One region of the Rhizobium sp. A22-96 genome, then DNA from elsewhere that is predicted to be linked to it. Evidence: predicted binding sites of a transcription regulator. Region 1 holds the regulator's gene; each other region holds the start of a gene.
The links. The regulator PhoB, encoded in region 1, activates phosphate uptake and scavenging genes when phosphate is short. The targets are predictions, from matches to a motif close to TGTCATNNANCTGTCAT.
Positions count from the first base shown of each region.

Region 2: a site for PhoB is predicted at 3,649-3,665, ahead of ACQZ6F_RS06155 (alkaline phosphatase). Genes of this name have one in related genera too.
Region 3: a site for PhoB is predicted at 2,878-2,894, ahead of ACQZ6F_RS06990 (LTA synthase family protein). Genes of this name have one in related genera too.
Region 4: a site for PhoB is predicted at 3,113-3,129, ahead of phnF (phosphonate metabolism transcriptional regulator PhnF). Genes of this name have one in related genera too.

Region 1 covers NZ_JBNWDQ010000005.1:417,893-423,479, forward strand. Annotated here, with positions in the region: gene pstC (phosphate ABC transporter permease subunit PstC) at 1-256, shown strand, start outside; gene pstA (phosphate ABC transporter permease PstA) at 253-1,587, shown strand; gene pstB (phosphate ABC transporter ATP-binding protein PstB) at 1,602-2,417, shown strand; gene phoU (phosphate signaling complex protein PhoU) at 2,469-3,182, shown strand; gene phoB (phosphate regulon transcriptional regulator PhoB) at 3,214-3,897, shown strand; gene ACQZ6F_RS23605 (GcrA family cell cycle regulator) at 4,092-4,625, opposite strand; gene ACQZ6F_RS23610 (aspartate aminotransferase family protein) at 5,052-5,587, shown strand, end outside.
Region 2 covers NZ_JBNWDQ010000001.1:1,371,147-1,376,733, forward strand. Annotated here, with positions in the region: gene hppD (4-hydroxyphenylpyruvate dioxygenase) at 1-410, shown strand, start outside; gene hmgA (homogentisate 1,2-dioxygenase) at 470-1,831, shown strand; gene ACQZ6F_RS06145 (fumarylacetoacetate hydrolase family protein) at 1,869-2,894, shown strand; gene maiA (maleylacetoacetate isomerase) at 2,891-3,523, shown strand; gene ACQZ6F_RS06155 (alkaline phosphatase) at 3,705-5,459, shown strand; gene ACQZ6F_RS06160 (hypothetical protein) at 5,530-5,587, shown strand, end outside.
Region 3 covers NZ_JBNWDQ010000002.1:107,156-112,742, reverse strand. Annotated here, with positions in the region: gene ACQZ6F_RS06995 (alpha/beta hydrolase) at 127-822, shown strand; gene ACQZ6F_RS06990 (LTA synthase family protein) at 916-2,787, opposite strand; gene ACQZ6F_RS06985 (NAD+ synthase) at 3,032-4,711, shown strand; gene ACQZ6F_RS06980 (TolB family protein) at 4,742-5,569, shown strand.
Region 4 covers NZ_JBNWDQ010000006.1:179,884-185,470, reverse strand. Annotated here, with positions in the region: gene ACQZ6F_RS25605 (carbohydrate ABC transporter permease) at 1-790, opposite strand, end outside; gene ACQZ6F_RS25600 (carbohydrate ABC transporter permease) at 787-1,671, opposite strand; gene ACQZ6F_RS25595 (extracellular solute-binding protein) at 1,682-2,929, opposite strand; gene phnF (phosphonate metabolism transcriptional regulator PhnF) at 3,153-3,911, shown strand; gene ACQZ6F_RS25585 (cation diffusion facilitator family transporter) at 3,980-4,906, opposite strand; gene ACQZ6F_RS25580 (helix-turn-helix domain-containing protein) at 5,037-5,587, opposite strand, start outside.

The sequences.
Region 1 (5,587 bases):
GGCATCACGGGCGGTTGGCGAAACGATGATCGTCGTGCTGGCGGCAGGCGTTGCCGCCCGCATGCAGCTCGATCCCTTCGAGCCCATGACGACGGTGACAGTGAAGATCGTCAATCAGCTGACCGGCGACCTGGAGTTCACCTCGCCGCAGACCCTGGTCGCCTTCGCGCTCGGCATAACGCTGTTCTGCCTGACCCTCTGCCTGAACGTCTACGCGCTCTACATCGTCCGCCGCTACAGGGAGCAGTACGAATGAGCGGCGTCGTATCCTCCTCGTCACAAAATATCCCGCGTGGACTGGCGCCCGGCGCGCCTGTGCGACGCGATATCGGCATCAAGCGCCGTTATGCCGCCGAACGCCGCTTTCGTGCCTATGGCCTCGCTGCTGTCGTCTTCGGCCTCGTCTTCCTTTTGGCGCTTGTGTCGACCGTGGTTCGAAACGGCTATACGGCCTTCGTGCAGACGTCGATCACCTTGCCGATCGAGTTCACCGAGAAGGTCATCGACCCCACGGGCAAGCGCGCCAGCGACCCGAAGGTGCTGATGGTCGCCAACTATCCGGTCCTGATCCGCGATGCCCTGGTAAAAGCGCTTGATATCGACCCATCCAACCGGGCGCTCGTGCGCGAGGCAACCGCCATGGTGTCGGATGGCGCCAGGATCGTGCTGCGCGACAAGGTTACCGCCAATCCGTCGATCGTAGGAACGACGCAAAACCTCACCGTCCTCGCGAGCGCCAACATCGATTCCGCCAACAAGGGACAGATCGATCTGACGGTTGATGAGAAGGATCGCAAGGTGTCGGACCGGCAGCTCGGCTGGATGAAGCAGCTGACGGCGAGCGGCGCTCTGCACGAAGCCTTCAACAGCGGCCTGTTTGTGTCGGGCAACTCAAGCCGCCCTGAGGCTGCCGGTCTCGGCGTCGCACTGATCGGCTCGCTCTATCTGATGCTGACCGTGCTGGTTCTGGCGCTTCCCGTTGGCGTCGCTGCGTCGATCTATCTGGAGGAATTCGCGCCGAAGAACCGGCTGACGGACCTCATTGAGGTCAACATCAACAATCTGGCGGCCGTGCCCTCGATCGTTTACGGATTGCTCGGGCTTTCGGTCTTCATCAACATGATGGGCCTGCCGCGCTCGGCCTCGCTGGTTGGCGGCCTAGTGCTGAGCCTGATGACGTTGCCGATGATCATCATCGCCACACGTTCGGCATTGCGAGCGGTGCCGCCCTCGATCCGCAGCGCTGCGCTTGGCCTCGGTGCCTCGCGCATGCAGATGGTCTTCCATCACGTCCTGCCGCTCGCCATGCCCGGCATATTGACGGGCACCATCCTCGGACTGGCGCATGCACTCGGCGAGACGGCGCCGCTGCTCCTGATCGGCATGGTCGCCTTCGTTGCCAACTACCCGGCATCGCCGCTCGATCCTTCGACGGCGCTGCCGGTGCAGATCTACATGTGGGCGAGTGAAGCCGAACGGGCGTTCGTCGAACGAACCTCCGGGGCGATCATCGTCCTGCTCTTCTTCCTCGTTGCGATGAATATCGGCGTGATCCTGCTGCGCCGCCGCTTCGAACGGCGCTGGTAGGGGAGGGCGATCCAATGAACATGATGACGGAAGCCGCAAGTGAAAGAGCATTGGCCAGGAAGATGACGACGATCCCCTACAAGATGATCGGCCAGGACGTGTCCGTCTTCTACGGCGACAAGCGTGCGCTCTTCGACGTCAACCTGAACATCCGCGCCAATACGGTTACGGCGTTGATCGGTCCTTCGGGCTGCGGCAAATCCACCTTCCTGCGTTGCCTCAATCGCATGAACGATACGATCGAGACCTGCCGCGTCACCGGCAAGATCACGCTCGACGATCAGGATGTCTACGACAACAACATTGATGTTGTGGAGCTGCGCGCGCGGGTCGGCATGGTCTTCCAGAAGCCCAATCCGTTCCCGAAGTCGATCTATGAGAACGTAGCCTATGGCCCCCGCATCCATGGTCTGCATCGCTCGAAAGCCGATCTCGAGCATATCGTCGAAACCAGCCTGCAGAAGGCCGGTCTGTGGGGTGAGGTGAAGGATCGGCTGCATGATGCCGGCACGAGCCTCTCGGGCGGTCAGCAGCAGCGCCTGTGCATCGCCCGTGCCGTCGCGGTCAGCCCGGAGGTCATTCTGATGGACGAGCCCTGTTCGGCGCTCGATCCCATTGCCACCGCCAAGGTCGAGGATCTGATCCACGAGCTGCGCGAAAACTTCACCATCGTCATCGTCACGCATTCCATGCAGCAGGCAGCCCGCGTGTCGCAACGTACCGCAATGTTTCATCTCGGCCATCTGGTCGAGGAGAACGATACCGATAAGATGTTCACCAATCCCGACGATTTCCGCACGCAGGATTACATCATGGGCCGTTTTGGTTGATGATGCCGTGCGCGCGGCTCCTTTCACACAGTTCACCTTGAGGATAGAAAAATGGTCTCCACTCACATTCTCTCTGCCTATGACGAAGACCTGAAGTTCCTGACGCGCCGTATTGCGGAAATGGGCGGCCTGGCCGAGCAAATGGTCAGCGACAGCGTTCGGGCGCTGGTCCAGAGCGACACTGGTCTTGCGCAGAAGGTCATCTCCGACGACGTAATCCTCGATCATGCCGAGCGCGAAGTCGGCGACAAGGCCATCGTCACCATCGCCCGTCGTCAGCCGATGGCTGCCGACCTGCGCGAGATCATGGGTTCGATCCGTATCGCTTCCGATCTGGAGCGCGTCGGCGACCTCGGCAAGAACACCGCCAAGCGCGTCATCGCCGTGCAGGGTACGGGCGTTCCGCGTCGCCTGGCTCGTGGCATCGAGCACCTTTCCGAATTGGCGCTGAGCCAGCTCAAGGAAGTCCTCGACGTCTACGCCACCCGCTCGCCGGACAAGGCCGTGTCGATCCGCGAACGCGACGAGGAAATCGACGCGATGTACACCTCGCTCTTCCGCGAGATGCTGACCTACATGATGGAAGATCCGCGCAACATCACCACCTGCACGCATCTTCTCTTCTGCGCCAAGAACATCGAGCGCATCGGCGACCATGCCACCAACATCGCCGAGACGATCTATTACATGGCGACGGGTGCTCAGCCCGAAGGCGAGCGCCCGAAGGACGATACCGCCAATACCGTCGGCGCAGTGACGGAATAATCCGAAAGCGAAGAAAGGAGACCATAGGCGCATGGTTCCGAGAGTTGCTGTTGTAGAAGACGAGGAAGCGCTCAGCGTTCTGCTGCGCTACAATCTCGAGGCCGAAGGCTTCGAGGTCGACACGATCCTCAGAGGCGATGAAGCCGAGTTGCGTCTCCAGGAGCGCATTCCCGATCTTCTGATCCTCGACTGGATGCTCCCCGGTGTATCCGGCATCGAGCTCTGCCGCCGGCTGCGCATGCGGCCGGAGACGGAGCGCCTGCCGATCATCATGCTGACGGCCCGCGGCGAGGAAAGCGAGCGCGTGCGCGGTCTTTCCACTGGCGCGGACGATTACGTCGTCAAGCCGTTCTCGACACCCGAGCTGATGGCTCGCGTCAAGGCGATGCTGCGGCGCGCCCGTCCGGAGGTTCTCTCCACGGTGTTGCGTTGTGGCGATATCGAGCTGGACCGCGAGACGCACCGCGTTCACCGCAAGAGCCGCGAAGTGCGGCTGGGACCGACCGAATTCCGTCTTCTGGAATTCCTGATGTCCTCGCCGGGCCGCGTCTTCTCGCGTTCGCAACTGCTCGACGGCGTGTGGGGGCATGATATCTATGTCGACGAACGCACGGTCGACGTGCATGTCGGTCGCCTGCGCAAGGCGCTCAACTTCTCCAATATGCAGGATGTCATCCGCACCGTTCGCGGCGCGGGCTACTCCATGGAGGCCTGAGCGGGAATACCCGATCAGGCACTCAACATTACAGCGCCACGCGTCTTTCAAGACGCGTTAAGGTCGCTGTAACATCTTAGAATTCTGCATAATTTTCCCTTAAATCGGTTCCGATTTAAGAAATTATGCAGTCGCGGCGGAAACAGAAAACGGGCCCCAAAGGGCCCGTTTCTTTATCTCAGTGATGAAGTGTCTCAGCCGCGCGGCTGAGCTGGCCTGCGCCGTTCATGCACCGGCTGGTAGGCCAGGCGCTGATGGTAGGTGCAGTAGGGCGATGAATCCGGGCTCTCGTTGCCGCAGAAGTGGAAATCGTCCTTCAGGGGATCGCCGACCGGCCACTTGCAGGTGCGCTCCGTCAGTTCCGTCAGGCCGAGACGCCGGGAGATCGGAACGACCACATTGGCGGCCGGACGATACTGGATCTCGTTGACCGTATCGATCTCGATCTCTTCCTTCAACATGGTTGCGCCCTGCTGGCGGGTAACCGTGCGGGTTGCGACGCGCGCCTGATAGTTCGAAGCCCGCGGTGCCGTGGCGTTGCGCTTCGGCGTGCGAGCTGCCGCCGTCGTGCCGCCGGCCTTCGCTCGACCGGGAAGGTTCAAGCGATGCACCTTGCCGATAACGGCGTTACGGCTGACGCCACCGAGCTGTGCCGCGATCTGGCTGGCGCTCAACCCTTCGGACCATAGCTTTTTCAGCTTCTCGACGCGTTCGTCTGTCCAATTCATGCCCTGTCTCCGCTGTCGCGTTTCCGATGGCAGAATCCCTCACCATTGCCTCGCATGGGGATCGAGGCACGAAACGCTCTAAAATTGTGGTGACTAGTTCCGCCGCATGCAGTCTAGCAATTGGTTTTTAACCTAGTGTGAGGCAGACTCCGTGACAAGAGTCGCGGGAATCTTGAGGAATCGATTTCGAGGTTTTCCCCAACTTGCTGTCCGGGCGTGGCATTTCTGCAATATGCGGCACCGAACGTATCCCTTTTGCGCGCAAGCACTTTCTCGCACCTGCTAAAGCGCCAGTTTTGTTGACATCGCGGTGCAAAACAACAATAGTGACCGGGCCGCCGCAAGGCGGCATTTTTGATTTTTTCGGACCCCTTTCGTAAAAACGAAGCGATTGGTCCTTAAAGTTGTGATCGAGGAGATATGGCCATGGCCGAGACCGCGCCGCTTTATGATACCTACATGCGAGCTCCGCTGCGGTTCGAGCGAGGCGAAGGCGTATGGTTGATCACTGAAAGCGGTGAACGCTATCTCGATTTTGCAGCCGGCGTGGCGGTCAATTCGCTCGGTCATGCTCATCCCCATCTTGTCGCCGAGCTGAAGGCGCAGGCTGACAAGGTTTGGCATCTGTCCAACCTCTACGAGGTGCCTGGTCAGGAAAAGCTGTCGAAGCGGCTGACGGAAGCCACTTTCGCCGACAAGGTGTTCTTTACGAATTCGGGTGCCGAAGCGTTGGAATGCGCCATCAAGACGGCGCGGCGCTATCAGTTCGCCAAGGGGCATCCTGAGAAGTTTCATATCATCACCTTCGAAGGTGCCTTCCATGGCCGTACCATCGCGACGATCGCGGCCGGCGGCCAGGAAAAGTATATCGAAGGCTTCGGTCCGAAGGCTCCCGGCTTCGATCAGGTACCGTTCGGTGATCTCGATGCCGTGCGCGCAGCCATTACCGAGGCGACGGGCGC
Region 2 (5,587 bases), on a different contig from region 1:
TCGAGGAATTCCTGAAGAAATACAAGGGCGAGGGCATCCAGCATATCGCCGTTGGAACGGACGATATCTATAAGGCGACCGATACGCTCGCCGACAATGGCCTGCGCTTCATGCCCGGTCCTCCGGAAACCTACTACGCCATGTCCTATGCACGCGTGAATGGGCACGAAGAACCCATCGAACGCATGAAGAAACATGGTATCCTCATCGACGGTGAAGGCGTGGTGAATGGCGGCCTGACGAAGATCCTGCTGCAGATCTTCTCCAAGACCGTCATCGGCCCGATCTTCTTCGAGTTCATCCAGCGCAAGGGTGACGAAGGCTTCGGCGAAGGCAATTTCCGCGCGCTCTTCGAGTCGATCGAAGCAGACCAGATCAAGCGCGGCGTCATCGGCACGGCGGCCGAATGATCTTCAGGCGACCCGGTGCCGGCGCTGGGTCACCCTCAGTTTTCGGGAGGAATTGAGCGATGGACCAGACGATATCTAAGGCCTCCGACCGTCAGGCCGCGGCGGCGGAGACGCTGCAATATATGCCCGGCTTCGGCAACGATTTTGAAACGGAGTCGCTGCCGGGTGCCCTGCCGCAAGGCCAGAACAGCCCGCAGAAATGCAATTACGGTCTCTATGCCGAGCAGCTTTCCGGCTCGCCTTTCACCGCGCCACGCGGAACGAATGAACGGTCCTGGCTCTATCGCATCCGCCCGAGCGTGCGCCACACCCGGCGCTTTTCAAACGCCTCCTATCCGTTCTGGAAATCGGCTCCCTGCCTGGATGATCATTCGTTGCCCCTCGGCCAGCTTCGCTGGGATCCGGTGCCGGCGCCGACGGAGAAGATGACATTTCTCGAGGGGATGCGGACGATCACGACGGCGGGCGATGTCCTGACCCAGGCCGGAATGGCCGCACACCTTTATCTCTTCAATGAAGACATGATCGACGACTATTTCTTCGATGCCGATGGCGAATTGCTTGTCGTTCCCCAGGTCGGCGCGATCAGGGTCTTCACCGAAATGGGCATCATGGATGTCGAGCCCTTGGAAATCTGCGTCATTCCTCGAGGCATGATGTTCAAGGTGATGGGCAAGGGCGAGGAGAAGGTCTGGCGCGGCTATATTTGCGAGAACTACGGCGCGAAATTCACGCTGCCGGAACGCGGCCCGATCGGCGCGAATTGCCTCGCCAATCCCCGCGATTTCAAGACGCCCGTTGCCGCCTACGAGGACAAGGAAGTGCCTTGCCGCGTGCACGTCAAATGGTGCGGCAAGTTCTATGTCACCGACATCGGCCACTCACCACTCGACGTTGTCGCCTGGCACGGCAACTACATCCCCTACAAATATGACCTGCGGACGTTCTCGCCGGTCGGCGCGATCCTCTTCGACCATCCCGATCCGTCGATCTTTACCGTGCTGACGGCGCCGACCGAAGCAGCAGGCACCGCGAATGTCGACTTCGTCATCTTTCCGCCGCGCTGGCTGGTGGCCGAACATACCTTCCGGCCGCCCTGGTACCATCGCAACATCATGAGCGAGTTCATGGGCCTGATCCACGGCCAGTACGATGCCAAGGAAAAGGGCTTCGTGCCCGGCGGTATGAGCCTGCACAATATGATGCTGCCGCATGGACCGGATGCATCCGGCTTCGAAAAGGCCTCCAATTCCGACCTGAAACCGGTGAAGCTGGATCACACCATGGCCTTCATGTTCGAGACCCGTTTCCCGCAACAGCTGACGAAATACGCTGCCGAACTTGAAACGCTGCAGGATGACTATCTGGAATGCTGGGACGGTCTGGAGCGCAGGTTCGACGGCACTCCGGGCATCAAGTGAAGATCGATCCTGCATTCTCTGATATCGGAACCGGACCATGAAGCTTGCGACTTTGAAGGACTCCACAAGGGACGGCCGGCTTGTCGTCGTCTCTCGCGATCTCACCCGCTGCTCCGAGGTCGGCCATATCGCCCGCACCTTGCAGGCGGCTCTCGACGACTGGGACCATGTTGGCCCGAGACTTCAGCTGATAGCCGAGGGTGTCGAAACGGGAGCCCAGCCGACGATCAGGTTCCACGAGCATGACGCCGCGTCACCGTTGCCCAGGGCCTACCAGTGGGCCGATGGTTCAGCCTACGTCAACCATGTCGAACTGGTGCGCAAGGCGCGCAATGCCGAAATGCCGGCGAGTTTCTGGGTCGATCCGCTGATGTATCAAGGCGGCTCGGATGGCTTTCTTGCGCCGCGCGATCCGATCGTGGCCGCCGACGAGGCCTATGGGATCGACATGGAAGGTGAGGTCGCCGTCGTGGTCGGCGACGTACCCATGGGGGTCAGTCCGGACATCGCCCGGCAGGCCATCCGGCTGGTGATGCTCGTCAACGACGTGTCTTTGCGCGGCCTCATCCCACAGGAGCTGGCAAAGGGGTTCGGCTTTTTCCAGTCCAAGCCTGCTTCGGCATTTTCCCCGGTTGCCGTCACGCCGGACGAGTTGGGCGAGGCATGGGATGGTGGCAAGCTGCATCTGCCGCTGCTGGTGACGCTGAATAACAGGCTGTTCGGCAAGGCGAATGCCGGTATCGACATGACCTTCGATTTTGGCGAGCTGATTGCCCACGCCGCGAAAACCCGCAGCCTCGTGGCCGGCACAATCGTTGGTTCCGGCACGGTTTCCAACAAGCTTGACGGCGGACCGGGCAAGCCGGTCGAAAGCGGCGGCGTTGGTTATTCCTGCATTGCCGAGATCCGGACGATCGAGACCATCGAAACCGGCGCGCCAAAGACGCCGTTCCTGCGGTTCGGCGATCAGGTTCGCATCGAGATACAGGATCATGCAGGCCATTCGATCTTCGGAGCGATCGAGCAGACCGTCGAAAAGTACCAGGGACCGCAGCCGCGATGAGCGAGGTCATTCTTTACGATTACTGGAGATCGTCGGCGAGCTACCGTGTCCGCATCGCGCTCAACATGCTCGGGATGGCTTACAAGAGCGTATCGATCAACCTGCTGGACGGCGAGCAGAACAGCCCGGACTATCTGGCGCTCAATCCCCAGGGGTTCGTTCCGACGCTGGTGATCGATGGCAATACGCTGACGCAGTCGTTGTCCATCATCGAATATCTGGCCGAGCTTCGCCCGGAGAGCGGGTTGATGCCCGTCGACATTGCGGGCCGGCAGCATGTGCGGGCGCTTGTCTACGCGATTGCCATGGATATCCATCCGATATGCAACACGCATGTCGCGGCCTATGTCACGACCATAACGGACAAGGCCGACGCCCGCGAGGAGTGGATGCGGCATTTTATTGCCACCGGGCTTCGCAAGCTCGAAGCGATGCTGGGCGGCTTCGATGGCGCGTTCAGCTTCGGGGATAGGCCGACGATGGCAGACATCTGTCTTGTCCCGCAGGTCTATAATGGCCGCCGCTGGGGTGTCGACATGACCGATCTGAAGCGCGTCGTCGAGATCAATGACAGATGCACCCAACTGCCCGCCTTTCAGGCGGCGCATCCGGACCGTGCGAAGCCCTGACGAAAAGCTGGCGCCAAAATGCGCCGGCCGCCTCCTTTTTTAGATGCTGTACATACAATCAGCAATCCTTAGTGAATTGATTTGTTCATTCACGGTTGCAGAAAGTTGGCCGTTTTTTATGTGATTGTCATCTGGCCTTTATAAGGGAGAGGAGGAAGTAACCAAGACGCGGGGGTATGAAATGCGTAAACTTCTTCTTTCCATGGTGTCGGCAACCGTATTGGCTGGGGCCGCCAATGCAGCAACCGTCTACCCTTTGGACCGGGCAACGGTACTCGTTGGCTCACCCTTCGACTTCAAGGTCGAGTTTAGCAAGGTGGTGAAGCCGGAAGACGTGAAGGTCACGGTCAATGGCGAGAGCTATGACGCAGTCTTCGGCAAGGCGGCTGATTTCGTCGCCGAGGAAAAGGGTGCGGAAGACAAGGTTCTCGGCTCGGCTCTGATCCTGCGCGGCGTCAAGCTCGCAAAGCCCGGCCAGTACAAGGTCGAGGTTTCGGCCGGCGACGAGAAAAAGTCGGTCAATTGGGACGTCTACGCCACCTCGGCAGCACCGAAGGCCAAGAACATCATCTTCCTGCTCGGCGACGGTCTTTCCGTTGCACATCGCACCGGCGCCCGCATCATGTCCAAGGGCATGACGGAAGGCAAAGCCAATGGCCGCCTGGCCATGGACGATATTCCGCCGGTCGCCTTTATCGGCACGTCCTCAACGTCGGCTATCGCGACCGATAGCGCCAACACCATGTCGGCCTATATGACCGGCCACAAGTCCGCCGTGAACGCACTCGGCGTCTATGCCGACCGCACGCCGGCAAGCCTGGACGATCCCAAGGTCGAAACCATCGGTGAAGCGCTCCGCCGCACCGGCAAGAAGTCGCTCGGCATCGTGACGACGGCCGAAGTCGAAGACGCGACGCCGGCAGCGCTCGTCTCCCACACCCGCAAGCGCGGCGACAAGGCCGAGATCGTCGGCATGATGTACGACGTCAAGCCGGATGTCCTGCTCGGCGGCGGCTCGGCCTACTTCCTGGCCAAGAGCGTGCCCGGTTCGAAGCGCAAGGATGACAAGGATTACATCGCGCTCTTCAAGGATGCCGGCTACGCCGTTGCCACCGACAAGAACGAACTGGCTGCCGCAGCCGGCTCGAACCAGGACAAGCTGCTCGGCCTGTTCCACACCGGCAACCTCGACGTCACGCTCGACCGCGAATTCCTCAAGAAGGGCACCGTCGACAAGTTCCCGAACCAGCCGGGTCTCGTCGACATGACCAAGGTTGCGCTCGACAAGCTCGCCAAGAACCCGGAAGGCTTCTTCCTCGTGGTCGAGGGAGCATCCATCGACAAGATGAGCCATCCCCTCGATTGGGACCGCGCCTTGGTCGACACCATCGAGTTCGACAAGGCCGTTGCCGTTGCCCGCGAGTTCCAGGCGAAGAACCCGGACACGCTGATCGTCGTCACCGGCGACCATACTCATGGCGTCTCGATCATCGGCACCGTCGATGATAATAAGCCGGGTACGGAAATGCGCGAGAAGGTAGGCACCTATGCGGCTGCCGGCTTCCCGAACTACGAGGACAAGGATGGCGACGGCTATCCGGACCGCGTCGATGTTTCCCGTCGTCTGTTCATCGCGGCCAACAACGGTCCTGACCACTACGAGACCTTCCGTCCGAAGCTCGACGGTCCTTTCGTTCCGGCGATCCAGAACGAGAAGAAGGAATATGTTGCCAACGAAGCCTACAAGGACGTGCCCGGCGCCGTCTTCGTACAGGGTAACATTCCGAAGGACGAAGACAGCGGCGTCCATGCCGTAGACGATATCGTTCTGCAGGCCGCAGGCCCGGGCGCGGAAGGCTTCCGCGGCTACATGGAACAGAGCGACGTCTACAAGGTCCTGGCCGACACCTTCGCGCTCGGCACCGAAAAGATGTAATTCGCCTGATCGGCGAATGCGGACAGGCGGCTTCTGGCCGCCTGTCCTTCCATATTTCATGGGGGTTTCCATGTCTCAGAACAAGCCTGTTTCCATCAGCCGCCGGGCGCTGATGACCGCCGCTGCCG
Region 3 (5,587 bases), on a different contig from region 1:
GGATGCCTGTGCTAAGGTCATTCGACAGGCAAGTTTAGCGAGTGCCTGCGGGAGCGTTCTTCGAAGCGCCTGCTTTCAGACCTTTGGTCCAACCACATCATCTAAAATAATTGGGAGATACGGATTATGCCGAATAAACCAACGATTATCTTAGTGCATGGTTTTTGGGGTGGCGCAGCTCACTGGAGCAAGGTCATCGTCGGGTTGGTGGCGAAGGGCTATCAATCCCTCCATGCGGTCGAAAATCCACTGACGTCGCTTGCCGACGATGCCGAGCGAACCCGCAAGATGATCGCGCAGCAAGATGGACCGGTATTGCTGGTCGGCCACTCCTATGGTGGCGCCGTGATCACCGAAGCCGGCGACCAGCCGAATGTGGTCGGGCTTGTCTACATTGCAGCCTTTGCTCCCGATGCTGGCGAGAGCCCCGGCGGCATAACCGCGAACCGTCCACCGGTGGCCGCGGCAAACCTTGCTCCCGACAGCGATGGTTATCTCTGGGTGAAACAGGATAAATTCCACGAGAGTTTTTGCCAGGATCTGACCGCGGATGAGGCGCTGGTGATGGCGGTGACGCAGAAGGCGCCGCTTGCCAGCACCTTTGGAAACAATATCACCGCGCCGGCATGGAAGAAGAAGCCATCCTGGTACCAGATCTCCAGCCAGGACAGGATGATTTCTCCCGAAAACGAGCGGTGGATGGCCGAGCGGCTGGGCGCCAGGAAGATTATCACGCTGGACGCCGGCCATGCGTCGCTTGCTTCCAAGCCGGTCGAAGTCGTGGCACTCATTGACGAGGCTGCTGTCGCGACCGCCGGCTAATGGTTTGAAGGACGTGTCTGGAGTTGCCGGCGCCGCCTGCGCTCCAGACATGCGTCATGTTGCATTGAGCCGCTGAAATTTAAGCTCGATCCGCTAGCTGCCCTGCGTAATCAATGAACTATGCGACGGGAAGAAGCGCTCCAGCCCATATTCGCGTCCGAACATCACGTCATGTTGCAGATAGCGGTAGTCCCGTATCATCGGATCGATAGACCCCTCATTGCGTGACCAGTCGGGGAATGTCTGGTCGTCGCGGGTTGCGAGCTGATAGCGATCGACGATGTCGTATTTCTTCTGCACGCGGCCGAGAAAGCCGGTATAGAACGGATGCTCGTATCCAGCTGTTTTCAGTACCTGATAGGGCAGCTGTGACGGGCTGATGGTGCCGATATCCTTGCGCACGCCCTTCTTGCTCGACCAGATGACCAGCGGTGTTTCATGCTCCTGCTTCATGATGTCGAGCGGAGCCTTGCGGGTCGCGACCTGCTGCGGCATGTAGCCGGTGTTCGGATAGATGCTGCCGAGCGGCGGCAGATGATCGCCCCAGAGGACAATGATGGTTTCGCGGTCGCGCTTTTCAGCCCAATCCATCAGCATTTTCAAACTGTCGTCGGCTTCGCGAACACCCTGTGCATAGGTGCCAAGCGTTTCCCGGTCGTCGTCATTCAGATTGCCGGCAATATTTACCGTGTTCCGGGCGTAGCGATTGGCTTCATAGGGGCCATGTCCCTGAAGGGTGACGGCGAAAAAGAAGAACGGCTTTTCGGCCCCATCGCCTTCGCGCATGATCTCCTTCAACAGGGAGTCATCGGAAGCGAACATGCCGCGCTTTTCCATTGCCGGCAGCGTTTCCTGGGTGTGGAATTCCTCGAAGCCGAAAGCTCTATAGACTTCGTTACGGTTCCAGAACCAGCCGCTGAACGGATGGAGCGCGCGGGCCGCGTAGCCTTCTGCTCGGAAGAAGGTCGCGAGCGAGGGCATGGGGCGGCGCACATATTGCTGATAGGGAATGCTGCCATAGGGCAGGAAGGCGTTGGAAAAGCCGGTCAGCGCCTCAAATTCCACATTGGCGGTCATGCCGCCGAATTCAGGCGAAAAGACATTGCCTGATTGCCGGGCACGGATCGTCGGCATCGGGTCGGGCGTGAAGCCGACATTGGAAAGTCGCGTCGGATCCCACAGGGATTCGCTCATTAGCATGATGACATCAGGCTTCTGGCGCGGGCCGGAAAGATAGCCATAGTTTCGTGCCGGTATCGCATCGATCGCGTCCGGCCCGTAACCCGCCGGAGATTTGACGTCGGCCATCGGCAGGTTCAGCGAGAAGGCGATGACGAAGCCGTTATAGGTGTAGTTTTCCTTCTGATCCCAGACGATCGGGATGATACGCAGCTTTTCGCGGATGAAGGAATATTGCGTCGGATCCATCTGCGAAACGAAGACCGCAGCTAGTGGCAGACAGATCGACAGCCTGGTCATGCGTGCCCTTTGCGACAGCGCGGCTGCGTGTCGCCAGGCGAAACGCCACAGAAAAGCAAGAGCGACCAATGCCGCGATGATACCGACGACGAGTGCCACCGAGGTCCACGGACGATCACGCACCATGACCGGCAGTAATTCCATGATCTGCCGCGCAAACAGGAAATCCGAAGGATAAAGCGGATCGGACAGATAGTTCTGTTTTTGGCTCGAGATGAAGGCGGGAACCAGTAGAAGGGGCGCGACGATCAGGACGGATAGATGGGCCCGGCCGAAGATCGCGTCCGCTACCAGCATGATCAACATGACTATGCCAATGGTGGTGAAGCCGGGGCGGGAAGGAGAAAACACATATGGCAGCACGGTCGCGAATTCGCCGCGTGCGATCCATTCGACGCCGAGGACCAGCAGTAGCGCCAGCAGCATGGTCAGACCAAGGCTCAGAAGCTGGCGCAGGACATTTGATTGTTGTCTTGCCGCGCCGATTTTCTGAAAAGAAGCGAGCTTGCCCGCCAAGGCGGAACCAATGACCAGATCGACCAAGGGTTTCTCCGAATGCTAAAATATTCATATAATTGTCATGCTTCTGTCATGAATGCCGGATGAACCGCAAGGCAGGCTTGATACTTTTCCGGGTAAAAATACCGCCTATGCGCGTAGTGCGATCTTTGATGCCCAGAGGCGAACGAAGGCGGTTGCGGAAGCAAGAGGCCATCGCTAAATGTATGGCATGACAGAGCAAAGCCCGATCACTCACACCATCCGCATCGCCGTCGCGCAGCTCAATCCGACGGTCGGCGACATCTCCGGCAATCTTGCCAAGGCACGCGAGGCGCGGGCCGAGGCGGCGCGCGAGGGTGCGCAGCTCCTGATGCTAACGGAACTGTTCATTTCCGGCTATCCGCCGGAGGATTTGGTCCTGAAGCCAGCCTTCATCCGTGCGTGCTGGAAAGCGGTCGAAAGCCTGGCCGCCGATACCGCCGACGGCGGGCCCGGTGTCATCGTCGGTGTCCCACGGCAGGATGATACCGGCCGTTACAATTCCGTGGCCGTGCTCGATGGTGGCAAGGTCATTTTCGTCAGAGACAAGGTCGACTTGCCGAACTATGGCGAATTCGACGAAAAGCGGGTTTTCGATGAAGGCACCATCTCAGGTCCGGTCAATTTCCGTGGCGTCCGCATCGGCATACCGATTTGCGAGGAGATCTGGAATGATCTCGGCATCTGTGAAACGCTGGCCGAAAGCGGTGCGGAAATCCTGCTGGTCCCCAATGGTTCGCCCTACTATCGTGGCAAGGTCGACGTCCGTCACCAGGTCGCGCTGCGTCAGGTAATCGAGTCAGGCTTGCCGCTCATTTTTGCTGCGCAGGTTGGCGGTCAGGACGAACTGGTTTTCGACGGTGCAAGCTTCGGCTTCAATGCGGACAAGACCCTGGCCTTCCAGATGAGCCAGTTCGAGACCGCGCTAGCGGTGACAACCTGGAAGAAGAACGGCGACGTCTGGCACTGCGCCGAAGGGCCGATGGCGCATATTCCGGAAGGCGAGGAGGCTGATTATCGTGCCTGCCTGCTGGGCTTCCGTGACTATGTCAACAAGAACGGCTTCAAGTCCGTCGTGCTCGGCCTGTCCGGCGGCATCGACTCGGCGATCTGTGCGGCGATTGCGGTCGATGCGCTCGGAGAGGAGCGTGTGCGCACCGTTATGCTGCCCTATCGCTATACCTCCGAGGACTCGCTGAAGGATGCGGCCGATTGCGCCAAGGCGCTCGGCTGCCGTTACGATATCGTGCCGATCGAGGAGCCCGTCGGCGGCTTTACCTCCGCCTTGTCCGATCTGTTCGAAGGCACCGAGAGTGGCATCACCGAAGAAAACCTGCAGAGCCGCGCCCGCGGGACCATTCTGATGGCGATCTCCAACAAGTTCGGCTCGATGGTGGTGACGACCGGCAACAAGTCGGAAATGTCGGTTGGATATGCCACGCTCTATGGCGACATGAATGGCGGCTTCAACCCGATCAAGGACCTCTACAAGATGCAGGTCTATGCGTTGTCACGCTGGCGCAACCTGCATGTGCCGCCGGGCGCGCTTGGCCCCTCGGGCGAGGTGATCCCTTACAATATCATCGACAAGGCGCCGTCGGCCGAACTCAGGCCGAACCAGACGGACCAGGATTCGCTTCCGCCCTATCCGGCGCTCGACGATATCCTGGAATGCCTGGTGGAAAAGGAAATGTCGGTCGAGGAGATCGTCGCACGCGGGCACGACGTCACGACGGTGCATCGTATCGAGCATCTGCTCTATCTCGCCGAATACAAGCGCCGCCAGTCGGCGCCGGGCGTGAAGATCACCAAGAAGAATTTCGGCCGTGACCGCCGCTATCCGATCACCAATCGGTTCCGCGATCGCTGATCGCGACACCCGGCGACAAGGGAACGAAGAATGCGCAGCTCGGTCGAGATCTACAATATTCGCACGGGAGCGAACCGGATTGTCTCGCAGACGGACCAGCTGATCGAGGCGCCGAACTATTCGCCTGACGGACGCTATTTGCTGTTGAACGGCGATGGGCTGCTTTACCGATTGCCGCTGGATGGTAACGGTGTGTTCGCTTGCGTCGATACCGGTTTTGCCCGAATGTGCAACAACGATCACGGGATTTCTCCGGATGGATCGTTGATCGCGATTTCCGACAAGACCGAGCACGGCAAATCCTGCATCTATGTCCTGCCGGCCGAAGGCGGCACGCCACGCCAGGTGACGAGCAACCTGCCATCCTATTGGCATGGTTGGTCGCCCGATGGGCAGCGTTTTTCCTATTGCGGCATTCGCAACGATGTCTTCGATATCTACACGATCGCGATCGATGGCGGCGAAGAGACACGGCTGACGCACGGCGAGGGCCGCAATGACGGGCCTGATTTTTCTTTCGACGGGCAGTGGATCTATTTCAATTCCAGCCGCACCGGCCTGATGCAGATCTGGCGTATCCATCCCGACGGCACCGGGCTGCAGCAGTTGACGGACGATAATTACGGCAACTGGTTCGCCCATCCATCTCCCAAGAATGACAAGGTCGTTTTGATCTCCTACGATCCCGATGTCTTCGACCATCCGCGCGATCTCAACGTTCGGATGCGGTTGATGGATATGGATGGCGGCAATCTCACGACGCTGTTCGAGCTCTTTGGCGGGCAGGGCAGCATCAATGTGCCGAATTGGTCACCGGATGGTGATGAGTTCGCCTACGTCCGTTACGAGCCCGTTTGACCCCACTGGACAGATCGC
Region 4 (5,587 bases), on a different contig from region 1:
CCAGCAGGAATATCAGAAGAACGGGTACGATCGACAGCAAACTCGTGGCCATCAGTGGTCCCCATGCCCGATCGGCTCCCTCGAGATCGGCAAAGGAAGCAATGCCGGTCGTCAGCGTCTTCTTGAAGGCGTCGTCCAGCACGAGCTGACCCCAGAGATAGATGTTCCAGGCGCCCATGAAGGAGATGACCGAAAGCGCCGCGATCGCCGGGATGACATTTGGCAGGCCGATCTCGATGAATTGCCGCCCCAGGCCGCTGCCATCCATCCGCGCTGCCTCGAACATCGAGGCCGGCAGCGACCGGAACGCCTGCCGCATGTAGAAGACGTAGAAGCCGATATAGGGGATCGACGGAATGATCATCGCTCCATAGGTGTTGAAGGCCTGCAGTTTAACGACGGCGATATAGGTCGGGATGATCGCCAGCACGCTCGGAAAGGACATGGTGGCGATGACGAACCAGAAGAGTGTCTGCCGTCCCGGAAATTCCAGCCGCCCGAAGGCAAAACCCGCAGGGACGGCGAGAATGAGCTTTCCGATGGTGATGAGGGTAGCCGTCAGCAACGAATTCCACAGCCACATCCAGATGGGATGACGGCTGGCGGCAACGGTGAAGTTCGATAATGTCGGATCTTCCGGCCAAAGTCGAACCGACTTCGACATGATGATCTCGTTCGGCGTGAAGGCAGCCGAAACCATCCAGACCAGCGGAAATACGGTGACAATGCAGATCGCCAGCAGCGCGATATGAAGCAGCAGCCGGTGCAGCTTCGAGCCAAGATTGTTCATCTGTAGTGGACCCGCTTTTCGCTGACGCGGAACTGCAACCAGGTCACGGCAAGCACGAGCACGATGATGATGACGGCAACGGCACTTGCGGGTCCGAACTGGAAGAACAGCAGTCCTTGCTGCCACAGGAAATACAGCAGGCTCGAACTGGCGCCCGCAGGCCCGCCATGGGTCAGGACGTCGATAATGCCGACAATGTCATCGAGGACGTGGAAAAAGGTGGTGACGCTGATGAAGAAGGCCGTCGGCGTCATCAGCGGCAGGCTGATGTTGAAGAAATGCCGCAGCGAGCCCGCGCCATCGAGCTGCGATGCCTCACGCAGTTGATGCGGCAGGTTTGCCAGCGCCGCCAGCCAGAGAAGCATGTTGAGGCCGAAGGTTTTCCAGAATGTCACGAGGCTCACGCACAGCAGCGCCAGGCTCGGATCGGTGTGCCAACGCGACGGCGGAAAGCCGAAATAGCCAAGGATTTCGTTGAACAGGCCGTTGATGGGGTTGAACAACCAAGACCAGGCGACGCCCGCGACGGAATAGGCGACGATCGTCGGCAGAAACAGGCTGCCGCGATAAAAGGCCTGCATCGGGTTCTTGCGCACCGAATGAAGCATGACTGCAAAGATCAATGGCACGATAATCTCGGCCGGGATGAGGACTACGCAATAGAGCAGCGTATTCCAGGCCGCGGCGCGAAAATCGGCATTAGCGAAAACGGACGCATAATTGTCCAAGCCGACGAAGCGGATGTCCGACGACAGCAGATTCCAGTCGATTACGGACAGCACCATCGAAGCGATGAGCGGGCCATAGAGGAATATCGCAACGGCGAGAACGGCTGGCCCCACGAACAGATAGGGGGCCAGCGATCTAAGACGAAATGGCATGATGCTGTGCCTATGCCGAAATCAGGCCTGTCAGCTCGTCATGAGCGCCCTTGATGCCGTCGGCGACAGTCGTCTCCTTAAGCAACATGCGCGAAACCCACTTGCGCCACACGGCCTGACCTTCGAGGCCACGCTTGCCCGGCCAGATGGTTTCTGCGGTCAAGCCGTCCATCAGCTGGCCGGCTGCCGGCTTCATGAAGTCGTTGATCAGGGGAATGTCATGCGTCGACGTGTTGAGGTAGCCGGTCTGCGACCAGAGCGCTTGGCCTTCCTTCGACGCGCAGAATTCAAGGAAGGCGAGCGAGGCTTCCGCCTGTTCCTTGTTGCGGGTGTAGACGGCGATGAAATTGCCACCGCTGTTCATCTTGCGTGCATGGCCGGGAAGGCTCGGGAACTTGGTCGTGACGGCTTTTGCAGCGCCGAACGGGAAGGTGACGGCCGAGGTCGAGCTGGTCGTGCAGATGGCAAGGGCACCGGATTGGAATGCGGCGGTCTGTTCCTTGTCGCTGACGGGGAGCCAAAGGCCCTCATGCGCCGGAGCGCAATATTCCGTCATGCCGGCGATGGCTTCGGGGCTGTTCAAGGCCAGCTTGCCGGCCGGGTCGATAATGAAGCCGCCCGCGTTCTGGATGAAGGACTGGCTCGTCCATTCGTTGTTGGAGAGCGAGATCGGCGAACGATAGGTCGGATGCTTGCCCTTCAGCGCGGCATCGAGCTTGCGGGCACTGTCGTAAAGCCACGTCGTATCCGGTGTTTCCGGCAGGTTCGGATCGAGCCCGGCTGCCTGCCAAATCTCGCTGTTGATATAGGTGATCGGTGTCGACATGGCCCAAGGAAGGCCGATGACCGCGCCATCAATGGTGACGAGCGGCAGCACGGAAGAACGGAAATTGGCAAGGATGGCCTCTGCCTTCGCGGCATTGATTTCACGCAGATCGCGGGCGCCAAGCGTGCGCTTGGCGAAATAGCCAAATTTCCAGCCGGTGATCATCATCGCAGGCGGACGACCGGCGGCGATGCTGGCAACCGCCTTTGCGGTCACCGCTTCATAGTCACCGTCGAAGCGGTTCGTAACAGTGACGCCGAGATTCTTGGCGTTGAATGCGTCGACAACCTTCTGGAACGGCTTGTCGGAGCCCCAGGTGCTCGAGATTTCAATGGCCGCATCGGCCGATCGAGCTTTTCCGGTCAGCGCGATGTTTGCGCCGATGACTGCTGTTGTACCTGCAATAAATTGCCGACGATTAAGCTCTACCATTATACCCTCATTATCCGAATGAATAATATATCATCCGAATATTTATCTAATGGTGGCAAATGACATCCGTATGAAGAGGCGTTGGCCTAATGGCAGAAGATCACGGGTAAAATTCGGTTCATCAACGATCCATGGGACGTTCATCATTGAACAGAGATTGAAATACAATGCTGAAGCCGATATATGACATTCGAATGACATGGCTGGATTCGGATGGATGGGCATGGAGAAGAAGTCGCTGCACGGACAATGGCAGCAGGTCGAGAGCGATATTGCCGAGGATATTCTGACCGGCCGTCTGTCGCCCAAGGCACAGCTGCCGACGGAAACCGACCTGATGGACCGTTTCGGCGTCGGGCGTCATACGATACGGCGCGCTATTTCCCGTCTGGAAAGCCGTGGGCTTGTTCTGGTCGAGCAGGGACGCGGAACCTTCGTCAGGGATAGCCGCCTCGACTACCGTTTGTCCGAACGTACGCGTTTCTCCCAGAACCTGCTGGATCAGGGCAGGGAGCCGCTGGGGCAGGCCATCCACGAAGAAGTGGTTCCCGCTCCCGAGTTCATCGCCGAAGCTTTGCGGCTTCCGCACGGAGAGCCGGTCTATCATATCGTCCGCCGCGGCTTCGCCGACGACGAGCCGATAAACTATTCGCACGCCTATTATCCCGTACGCCGTTTCCCCGGCTTTGACGAAGCGCGGCGGGGCGGGCGGAGCGTGACCGTGATTCTGGCCGAGTACGGCATACCCGACTATATCCGCCTGCGCACCGACATAATCGTTCGGCTACCGACAAGCGAAGAGGCGAAGCAGCTATCTCAGTCGATGTCCCAGCCGGTGGTGGCGCTTAGAAAGGTCGACGTCGATCTCAAGGGCACACCGATTTCCTATTCGGAGTCGGTTTGGCCGGGTGAGCGTGTGCAGTTCTCGATCGACAATACCAGCCAGCTTCTGGACGTGTTGACGCGCGGCGATGCGGGTTAAACCGGCCTTGGCGGGAGAGCAAATCTGGCTCGATAAACTGACGACCGCAGACGGGCGCTCCCCATATACTAGATGGCCCATTCGGGATCGGTCGTGAAGGCAATGGTCAGCCAGCGGTCCGGGCTTTCATCACCGATCGCCTCACCGATCTCGTCGCGGATACGATCCCATTCCTCCAGTTTTCTCGCCGGTCCATCCTTGGGCACGATGAAGTAAAGCTCGATCTGCTTGCCGCGCCCGACGCGGGCGACATAGGAGCGGTAAGATTCGAAATTGTAGCGCTGGACGACGTCAGTGGCGACACGGTCGACATGCTCCCTCAGATCAGCCGGCGTCATGAGCATGATATCGGCAAATGCCTGTCTGATCGTGCCGGCCGGTATGGGGATGACGATGATGCACACAAGAGCAAGCGCCACAGGGTCGACATAGGGCGACATCCATTGCAGGCTCGTTCCCTGAATGAAGAAGCCGAAGATGAAGGCGATGAGCAGTGCGGTGCTGAGGCCGCCGGTCATCACCCAGGCCTTGGCGTCCAGGGCGATGAAGCTCGATCTGAGCGTCCTGTTCATCCTCTGGGCGTAGACTGCCATGGCGAAAGCAATGATCATTGTCAGCACGGCATAAATGATGGCTTGGTCGAAGGAGAGGTGTCGACCGCCGGCCATGATGCTGGCGACCGCATTGATCAATGCATAGATCGCCGCACCCGTCAGCAGGATGCCGTTGAGCCCGAGCACCATGGGTTCCAGATGCCAGAAACCCATGGTGAAATGCTTGGCGAACCTGCGGCTGCCCTCCGTGTCTGTTGCCGACGAGATGATCAGGTTGGAAACGATCAGCGCGACGATGGTCATGATCGCATCGGTCAAAGCGTAGACACCGTCGAAGACGATGGCGTAGGAGCCGGACAGGACGCCGAAGATGATGCCCGCGGCCGCAAGAACGAACGTCACGATGATGGAGACGCGCAAGACGCCTTGTTCAGTGCTCACTCTTCGATCCTCCTGAGGGATATCTCACACATGCTTCGATCGGTCCTTCTGTATACGGTTATACGACAGCTTTTCACGGCGTCCTAAAACGGGCCAATTGATTGGAGCCCATCGACAAGTGTCGCGATTTTCATGGGCTCCCAAAGGACGCGCTCCGCCCCTGCCGCCTGAACTCACTCGGGGTGACACCGGCCAACTTCTTGAAGTCACGCGCGAAATGGAAGGGGTCGGGATAGCCGCATCTGGCAGCGATCCGTCCGATCTGCTCTTCCGTCACGACGAGCAGTCGTTTGGCGGCGTTGACGCGCTCGTGGCGAAGCCAGTCGACAGGCGTCGTTCCCATCCTCTGACGAAACCGGCGAAACAATTGTGCCTGGCTGAGATTGGCGGCTGCGGCGAGTTCCGCCACGCTCCAGGGGTGTGAAAGATCCGTCCGTACGGTTTCCAGGACGCGTTGCAATCTCTGTACCGCGCCGCTGAGATCGTCGCCATCAGCGCGCTCGGACACCAGCGTCGATATCAGCTGTGCGAGCAAGGCAAAACACCGGCTGTCGGCCAGAAAGCCGCTTGTTTCCACCTCCCTGAGAATGTCTTCGAAAAGTGGCTGCAGATCATGTTGAGCCGCCGTCGCGAAGACAGGATTTCCGCCCACGCCCAGATTATCGAACAGGGTGTCGAGCC